3 regions of the Bacillus sp. C1 genome follow, and region 2 is predicted to be linked to each of the others. Evidence: predicted binding sites of a transcription regulator. Region 2 holds the regulator's gene; each other region holds the start of a gene.
What was found. The regulator Rex, encoded in region 2, represses fermentation and respiration genes when NADH is low (regulators of the CRP and FNR family bind a similar motif). The targets are predictions, from matches to a motif close to TTGTGAAATATTTCACAA.
Positions count from the first base shown of each region.

Region 1: a site for Rex is predicted at 1,963-1,980, ahead of ACX5JI_RS14655 (DUF1641 domain-containing protein). Genes of this name have one in related genera too.
Region 3: a site for Rex is predicted at 1,135-1,152, ahead of adhE (bifunctional acetaldehyde-CoA/alcohol dehydrogenase). Genes of this name have one in related genera too.

Region 1 is NZ_JBTMZT010000004.1:165,591-168,807, reverse strand. Features, by position in the region: gene ACX5JI_RS14660 (NAD(P)/FAD-dependent oxidoreductase) at 216-1,394, opposite strand; gene ACX5JI_RS14655 (DUF1641 domain-containing protein) at 1,439-1,879, opposite strand; gene ACX5JI_RS14650 (winged helix-turn-helix transcriptional regulator) at 2,313-2,663, opposite strand; gene ACX5JI_RS14645 (MFS transporter) at 3,033-3,217, shown strand, end outside.
Region 2 is NZ_JBTMZT010000024.1:3,763-6,979, forward strand. Features, by position in the region: gene ACX5JI_RS26100 (ABC-F family ATP-binding cassette domain-containing protein) at 1-1,366, opposite strand, end outside; gene ACX5JI_RS26105 (redox-sensing transcriptional repressor Rex) at 1,551-2,180, shown strand; gene ACX5JI_RS26110 (YdiK family protein) at 2,205-2,399, opposite strand; gene ACX5JI_RS26115 (CPBP family intramembrane glutamic endopeptidase) at 2,403-3,146, opposite strand.
Region 3 is NZ_JBTMZT010000001.1:295,143-298,359, forward strand. Features, by position in the region: gene ACX5JI_RS01505 (bifunctional cystathionine gamma-lyase/homocysteine desulfhydrase) at 1-1,089, shown strand, start outside; gene adhE (bifunctional acetaldehyde-CoA/alcohol dehydrogenase) at 1,348-3,217, shown strand, end outside.

The DNA.
Region 1 (3,217 bases), on a different contig from region 2:
AAATTCCTTAGTCTTTATAATACAAAGCACTGCTTCGAAGAAAAAAGGGGTCTTGCACTTATTCGCTCCTTTTGTTGTAAACATGGTATGGGATAGAAAAGGGAATGGACCGTTTCTATGCATGAGCGGATGCTCTATTTTGCCCAAAAAAGAAAGTTTTTTTTAATAAAAAAGCCCAAATCATGATGAACCATGATTCGGGCTAATTACTTGGATTAGTAAGCTAAGCTGAATAATCCTTTAATGTGTGATAAGTAACGAACGTTACTTGCTTCTTTCATTAATGATGCTGGTAAGCCTTTAAGTGGAGTTGAGCTTGCTCCGATTGTTGCAACAGCATCTTTACGTCCTAGACTTGCAAGTGTTCCAGAGTTTACTGGTGCAAACTCTTCGAATGCTTTGCCTTCTAGTGCTGCGTATAAGTTATATCCAATTAACTCACCCATTTGCCAAGCGATTTGTGCAGTTGGTGGGTATGGACGACCTTCTGGACCGAAGACAACAGCGCTGTCTCCAGCAACGAATACGTCTTTGTGAGAAGTAGATTGTAGGTATGCATCAACAGTTGCACGACCGCGGTTTACTTCAAGACCTGATTCGCCGATTAATGGGTTACCTTGTACGCCGCCTGTCCAAACGAATGTATTTGCAACGATTTTTTGACCGTCTTTTAAGTCGATTTCATTGCCAGCAACGTTTGTTACAGGAAGACCTGTTAAGAATTTAACGCCGCGTGCTTCTAAGCTAGTAGTTGCACGTGCAATTAAATCGTCTGGTAATACTGGAAGGATTTTTGGACCTGCTTCAACAAGAAGTAATTTAACTTCTTTCGGATTTACGCCGTGGCTTTTTGCAAGTTTAGGCATAATGTCAGCAAGTTCACCAACTAGCTCAACACCAGTTAATCCGCCGCCGCCGATTAAGATTGTAGCATCAGCTTCATTTTTTGTTTTTGCGTATTCGCGAATACGATCTTCAACGTGTTTGAAGATTTTGTTTGCATCAGCAGCAGATTTTAATACCATGCTGTTTTCTTCTAGTCCTGGAATGCCGAAGTAAGCAGTTTTACTTCCTAAAGCAACTACAAGTGCATCGTAAGATAAAGTAGTGCCACCAGCTAGTTTGATTTCTTTTTTATCTACAGAGAATGACTCAACAGTTGCAATTTTAAGATCGATGTCTTTGCCTTTGAAAAGTTTTGTAAGAGGCATTGCAATTGCTTGCTCAGAAACGTTACCTGCTGCTAAGCGGTGTAATTCTGTAATAATTTGGTGTGTTGGGTATTGGTTAATCACTGTAACTTGTGCTTCTGATTTGCTGTAGTATTTACGTACGTTTAAAGCAGCAAGAAGACCGCCATAACCAGCGCCTAAGATGACAATTTGTTTTGACATAGTATGATATCCCCCGTCTTTACTAATTGTTGTTATAAGATAAATTATTTATTATTGCGTTCTGCACTAATTTGAAGATAAGCATTGACAAAGCGGAACATTTTTTGTGCTTGTGGATCTTTTAGTAATTTTAACAGACCGAAAAGACCGATAACTTCTGTGCTTTCATCAGCGCGATCTTTCGCTTCGATTGCAGTTGCAGCCATGCTTTTCACTGTATCTTTTACAGGCTCTACAATCTCTTGGATTGCGCCAACAGTGTCACTTTTTAATACTTCGTCAGTAGCAACAGTTTGAGCGAAGTCATAAGACTTAGTTAAAATGTTAACAAGCTCAGTTAATTTTGGAAGCTGTTCTACTAGTGTAGTTAATGATTCTTGTACCTCAGGTTTTAACAATTGATCAAGTACATCAAGTTGTCCTTGGCTAGCAGAAATTTGTAAAGATTCTTGTTCAGGCTTTGTTTGCGTCATAGTTTCTGGCATCTCCAATTCTCCTTTACGATAGCAATACTCTTATTTTTTTAGGAATAAACATTCCCGATTAGCAGGTAAGCGTTAGCAAAAGTTTATACAACTCTTCACAAAACGCAATAAAATGCTTTTAAATTTATGACTGTGAGTAGTAACTTGGTCATAAATCCAAAACCATAATTTCTTACCTGTTATTTATGAACTGACCGATACATGGCTTGTCCGTATAATAGAAAGTTCCTTTATCGGAAAGTGTATATAATATATCTTATATTATATACTATATACACTCATGTTAACATAAAAATGATCTCTAATTATTCGAATTTGAGTCTGTAACCTAGTATTAGCAAGGGAAAAGAGTATATATTTTATTTTACTGTTACTTAAATAGATAGAAAAAAAGGAAAAATGAGCAGATGACTGTTCTTTTTTCCTTTTTTGGTTAGGATTGATTTCCTTGCGATAGGAGCATCGAGGAATTTCCGTTCTTCTCGAGATGGCATTCTCCCCAAGTGCAAAGGGAATCAAGGATCGCTTCTAAGGACCAACCGTAGTCGGTAAGGGAATACTCAACTTTTGGTGGAACTTGATTATATACTTTTCTTTGAATAACACCGTCTTCTTCTAATTCACGCAATTGTTGTGTAAGCATCTTTTGGGTAATACCGGGCATTAAACGTTTTAGTTCGCTCGTTCTTTTTGTCCCTTTTGTTAAGTGACAAAGAATAACAACTTTCCATTTCCCGCCGATTACTTCTAAGGTTGCTTCTACAGGAATATTGTATTTCTTCATATATTACAACCCCCTTTAATGAGTATTTTATAGTCATATGTTACTTTTTAGTGCCTATAGAACTTAAAAGTACGTACTGTTTTTTATGTTGAACATGTTTCATAATAGCATACGTAAGAGGCAAATGAGTAGTACGTTACAAAAAGGTACCTAAGTTACTTTTAGGTACCTATCGTACTTTCAAGTGCGTTCTTTCAAATAAGAATGAAACCATTCATAATAGCAGTTAAGAGCAGTAACATTATATGTATCACAAGATAAAAGGGCCTTTTTATCACACTATTATGATTGGATTTCTCGCATTAAGGAGGAGTTCAATTGAGTTCATATACGGCACTTTCTTCAGGTGTTCAAACAAATCGAAGAAGTATGTTTGCTTTATTAGCACTAGCGATTAGTGCATTTGGCATTGGGACAACTGAATTTATTAGCGTTGGTTTATTACCATCGATTTCAAATGATTTACATGTTTCCGTTACAACCGCTGGTTTAACAGTTTCTTTATATGCATTAGGAGTAGCGTTTGGTGCGCCGGTCTTAACGGCACTAACAGC
Region 2 (3,217 bases):
ATCGTGCTTTTTGACCACCACTTAGGGAAGATACGGGTTTTAATACATCGTCCCCTGTAAATAAAAAGTTACCGAGTATCGTGCGAATTTCTTTTTCTGGTTCTAACGGATAATCGTCCCATAGCTCGTTTAAAACACGCTTAGATGATGTTAAGTTTGCCTGTTCTTGATCATAGTATCCAATGGATACATTTGAACCGAAAGAAACTTCTCCCCTTAACGGCTTCAACTTATTCACAATCGATTTTAATAATGTAGATTTTCCAATACCATTTGGACCGACTAGTGCGACACTATCTCCTCGGGTCAAACGCATATTTACATGCTCGATAACTGCTTCTTTGTCATACCCAATTGAAACATCCTTTACCTGTAATACGTCATTTCCGCTTTGTTTTTCGATGTCAAAGTGGAACGATGCAGATTTAGAGTCACCTAAGGGCCTAGTTAGTAATTCCATTCGGTCTAATTGCTTACGGCGGCTTTGAGCACGTTTTGTTGTAGAAGCACGGGCGATGTTCTTTTGAACAAAGTCTTCCAGCTTAGCAATTTCCTCTTGTTGTTTTTCATAACGTTTCATTTCTTGTTCATATAATGCAGCTTTTAAATCTAAATATTTGCTATAATTTCCAACATATCGTCTACTTTCTTTATTAGAAATTTCATATACTTGTGTAACAAGCTTATCTAAAAAGTAGCGATCATGGGAGACGATTAAAATAGCGCCAGGATAGCCTTGTAAATATTGTTCAAGCCATGTTAGTGTATCGATATCTAAATGGTTTGTTGGCTCGTCCAAAATGAGTAAATCTGGTTTAGTTAATAGTAGTTTACCAAGAGCAAGTCTCGTTTTCTGACCACCACTTAACGTAGAAATTGTTGTTTGGTGTGTTTCGATAGGAAAACCAAGCCCACTTAAAATGGAGCGAATATCAGCTTCATATTGATACCCCCCCTGATCTTTGTAGTTTAACTGTAATTGATCATAATCAGCGAGTAATCTTTCGTATGTAGTAGCATTTGAAAAGTTCTCTTCTTTACCCATCTCCTGTTCTAACCTTCGAAGTTTCTTTTCCATTTGCTCTAGATGTGTAAAGACGGTAAGCATTTCATCCCAAATTGTTAAAGAAGTTTCTAAACCAGTATTTTGGGCTAAATACCCAATCGAAACATCTTTCGGTTTTATAATTTCTCCACCATCGTGGGATAATTCGCCGGCAATTATTTTTAATAATGTAGATTTTCCAGCACCATTTCGACCAACGAGTGCAATGCGATCTTTTGTTTGAACTTCCAATTTAATGTTTGCAAGAATTGTTTCAGCACCGTATAATTTTGAAAGCCCGTTCACTTGTAATAAAATCAATGTTTTCACCTCAACTAATTTCTTAACTTTGCCATGTTTATATTTCTCAATCATACTAAAAATAGTGTATAGTTTAAAATAAAGAGAGAAGTCTTTTCTCTATTATACAAGGAAAGTCATAAGTGCTAAACTTCTGTATTTGTTTTCAGTCTATGAACAAAGATAGGAAGAGAGGAGAGATTACATGGATCAGCAGAAGATTCCACAGGCCACTGCCAAAAGATTGCCTCTATACTATCGATTTATCCAAAACTTATCGCTTTCTGGTAAGCAACGTGTTTCATCAGCAGAATTGAGTGAGGCTGTAAAAGTAGATTCGGCAACAATTCGAAGAGATTTCTCATATTTTGGAGCGTTAGGGAAAAAGGGATATGGATATAATGTGAATTATTTACTATCATTTTTCCGGGAAACGCTCGATCAAGATGATATAACACGTGTAGCGCTTATTGGAGTAGGTAATTTAGGGACCGCTTTCTTACATTACAATTTCACGAAAAATAATAATACAAAGATTGAAATGGCTTTTGATGTCAATGAAGAGAAAGTTGGAAAAGAAATCGGAGGAATCCCTGTATATCATTTAGACGAATTAGAAGAGCGTTTAACAAATGATATACAAGTGGCAATATTAACAGTACCTGCTACTGTTGCACAAACTGTAGCAGATCGATTGGCCGAAACAAATATACATGGGATTTTAAATTTTACACCAGCACGATTAAATGTTTCGGAAAATATAAGAATTCATCATATTGATTTAGCTGTAGAATTACAAACATTAGTTTATTTTTTGAAAAATTATCCACAATAAAACGCAGAGGAATCCCTCTGCGTTTTATTGTGGCTTTTTCTTTGTGAATTTTATTAAGAGAAGTCGAAGTGCCAAATTAAAGTCAATTGTCGCCATAACAGCAAACAGCAGTGTCCAAAAGTTCCAGATTGTATCTGTAACGTTCGTGATTGCATAACGTGTAAAGACACATCCAAGAAGAAAATACAGTGCTGACATGAACAATGGTGAGTTCCTCATATTTTAAAATCCTCCGATAAATCCTTGCATTTGCTCTGCTTTTTTAATCATTTCTTGTATTTGATCGTTACTTATTATTACTTGAGTGATTGCAACTAATGTATTCATTGCAACATGAGCCATAATAGGAACGATAATTCGCTTTGTTTTCACATATAAGAAGGCGAATACAAGACCCATGGCAGTATAGACCAGTAGATGCGTAAAATCAAAGTGAATTGCTGCGAACACAAGGGAACTAATAATTGCAGCGATAAAGAAGTTGAATTTTTTATAAAGTGTACCAAATAAGATTTTTCTAAAGACAATCTCTTCTAAAATAGGACCGATTATTGATATAACAATCAGGAACCAAGGTGTCGTCCTTGCGATATCCATTAACTGTGCTGTATTTTCAGAACCTGGCTTTATGCCTAGTAAGTGCATTTCGATTGTACCTGCAATCGTTTGAGAAAAGAGAGCTAAAAAGAAACCAATAAAGATCCAGCCAATTGTGGCAGGAATAGTAGCACGTTTTGTATTTAAGTGCCGATCGCGAATGTCTGTTCTGAGGAGCAAAAGTACAATGCATAATGCGATGAAAAAGCTAATGATTGCCCAGTGTCCAGTTAGTATTTGTAGTTTTTCTTCTCTAGTGAACCCCCTGTTATCATATAGTCCAGTTTTCAGAAGAAGTGGTAATCCAACAATGCCTGATAACTGCATCAGAATGTATGTAACTATAATCCACCAATATTGTTTTTTCAAACGGTTTAACCATCCTTTCTAACTCTAGTGTATGGGATAGGGGAGGATAGCATGTAAATACCCACCCGAAG
Region 3 (3,217 bases), on a different contig from region 2:
CCTTCAACTGGATCTGTAAACGTACCAATCTATCAAACAAGTACGTACAAACAAGAAGCAGTTGGTAAGCATCAAGGGTATGAATATTCACGTACAGGAAATCCGACGCGTTCAGCATTAGAAGAAATGATCGCTGTACTTGAAAACGGCCATGCAGGATTTGCTTTCGGTTCAGGGATGGCTGCTATTACAGCAACGATTATGTTGTTCTCAAAAGGAGATCATGTCATTTTAACAGATGACGTATACGGCGGAACATATCGCGTGATTACAAAAATATTGAATCGTTTTGGGATCGAGCATACATTTGTTGATACAACAAATATAAACAAAGTAGCCGAAGCAGTTCGTTCAAATACAAAAGCAATCTATGTGGAAACGCCAACAAACCCATTATTAAAAATTACAGATATTAAGCAAATTTCCGCATTTGCAAAAGAAAAAGGACTACTCACAATTATTGATAACACATTCATGACGCCGTATTGGCAGTCACCGATTTCTTTAGGAGCAGATATTGTTCTTCATAGCGCAACGAAATATTTAGGCGGACATAGTGATGTTGTCGCTGGATTAGTTGTTGTAAATAGTCCACAATTAGCAGAAGACCTTCATTTTGTTCAAAACTCAACAGGTGGTATTCTTGGGCCACAAGATAGCTTCTTATTACTTCGTGGTTTAAAAACATTAGGAATTCGTATGGAAGAACATGAAACAAATTCACGTGCGATTGCTGAGTTTTTAAATAATCATCCAAAAGTTAATAAAGTATACTATCCAGGTCTTGAATCACATCCAAATCATGCATTAGCAACTGAGCAAGCAAACGGTTACGGTGCAATTATTTCATTTGATGTAGATAGTGAAGAAACGCTAAACAACGTGCTTGAAAAATTGCAGTACTTTACACTTGCTGAAAGTTTAGGAGCAGTTGAAAGTTTAATTTCTATTCCGTCACAAATGACACATGCATCTATTCCGGCAGATCGTCGTAAAGAGTTAGGCATTACTGATACATTAATTCGTATTTCTGTCGGCATTGAAGATGGCGAAGATTTGATTGAAGATTTAGCACAAGCGTTGGCATAAGGAAAGGGCACTGCTTAAAGAGGCAGTGCTTTTTAAAAAAATATTTTGTGAAAAGTTTCACAAAATAGACACGCACAATTTAAAATATTTCGTGTATAGTAAATTCATGAAATGATGCTTCATACGTTCATTTGTGAAAAACTTCACAAATGAAGAGGTTCATGTAGGAAGAGTAATTCTATTTTTTTATGCTAATTGGGACTTATTAAGACCCTGAGGGACGTTTATAGACCGTATAGCAGAATAGGAGGAAGTCACATGGTAGTCAAAGAGAAAGTTGTAAATGAGATGCAAAAAGTAACAGAAATGATCGATACGTTAGTGAAGAACGGTCAGGTAGCATTACAAGCATTAGAGGATTTTACACAAGAGCAAATTGACAACATTGTACATGAAATGGCACTTGCAGGTGTAGACCAACATATGCCACTTGCGAAAATGGCTGTTGAGGAAACTGGGCGCGGTGTATATGAAGACAAATGCATCAAGAATATTTTTGCCACTGAATATATTTGGCACAGTATGAAACGGGATAAAACAGTAGGAATCATTCATGAGGATCCTCATGAAGAAATCATAGAAATCGCAGAACCAGTCGGTGTAGTTGCTGGGGTAACACCAGTTACGAATCCGACTTCGACAACGATGTTTAAAGCGTTAATCGCAATGAAAACAAGAAATCCGATTATTTTCGCATTTCATCCATCCGCACAAAACTGTTCGGTCGCAGCGGCAAAAACGTTACGCGATGCAGCAGTGAAGGCCGGTGCGCCAAAGGGCTGTATTCAATGGATCGAAAAACCTTCTGTTGAGGCAACAAAGCAATTAATGAATCACGAAGGTGTTGCACTCGTTTTAGCAACTGGAGGCGCAGGAATGGTGAAATCAGCGTATTCTACTGGTAAACCAGCTCTAGGCGTAGGACCGGGAAACGTACCTTGTTATATAGAAAAATCAGCACATGTAAAGCGTGCTGTAAATGATTTGATTTTATCAAAAACATTTGATAATGGTATGATTTGTGCCTCTGAACAAGCGATCATTGTAGACAAAGAAATTTACAATGATGTGAAAGAAGAAATGAGGGCCAATAATTGTTATTTTGTAACAGAGGATGAATGTAAAAAACTAGAGAAGCTTGTCATTAATGAAAATACATGTGCAGTAAATAGTGATATCGTTGGAAAATCAGCTTGTTATATTGCGGCATTAGTGGGCATTATTGTACCAGAAGATACAAAGATGCTTGTGGCTGAAATTAAAGGAGTAGGTGCAGAGTATCCATTGTCTCGTGAAAAGTTAAGCCCAGTATTAGCTTGCGTGAAAGCAAATTCATTAGAAGAAGGATTCAAACATTGCGTGGGAATGTTAGAGCTAGGGGGTTTAGGACATTCGGCGGTTATTCATTCGACAAATAAGGAAGTACAAAAGCAATTTGGTTTACGTATGAAAGCGTGCCGTCTCATTGTAAACGCACCATCATCACAGGGTGGAATTGGGGATATATATAATGCATTTGTTCCATCGCTTACACTTGGCTGCGGTTCCTATGGAAAGAACTCGGTTTCTCAAAACGTAACGGCAACGCATCTATTGAATATAAAAAGACTTGCAAGCAGAAAAAAGAATATGCAGTGGTTCAAGTTACCACCCAAAATCTATTTTGAAAAACATGCGACAGGATATTTAGCAAATATGCCAAATATTTCACGCGCATTTATTGTAACGGATCCTGGAATGGTTGAGCATGGTTATGTGGATACAGTAACTCATTATTTACGTAAACATACAAATGATGTGAAAGTGGAAGTGTTCTTTGAAGTAGAGCCAGATCCATCGGATGAAACCGTTTTTAAAGGTGCTGAAATGATGAGAAGTTTCAAACCTGATGTAATTATTGCGCTTGGCGGCGGATCAGCAATGGATGCAGCAAAAGGAATGTGGCTTTTCTATGAACACCCAGAAACAACATTCTTTGGAATTAAGCAAAAGTTTTTAGATATAAGAAAACGGACATGTAAATATCCGAAGCTTGGAAATAAGGCACAATTTGTTGCGATTCCAACAACATCAGGGACAGGATCAGAAGTGACACCATTTGCAGTTATTACAGATAAAAAGAACAATA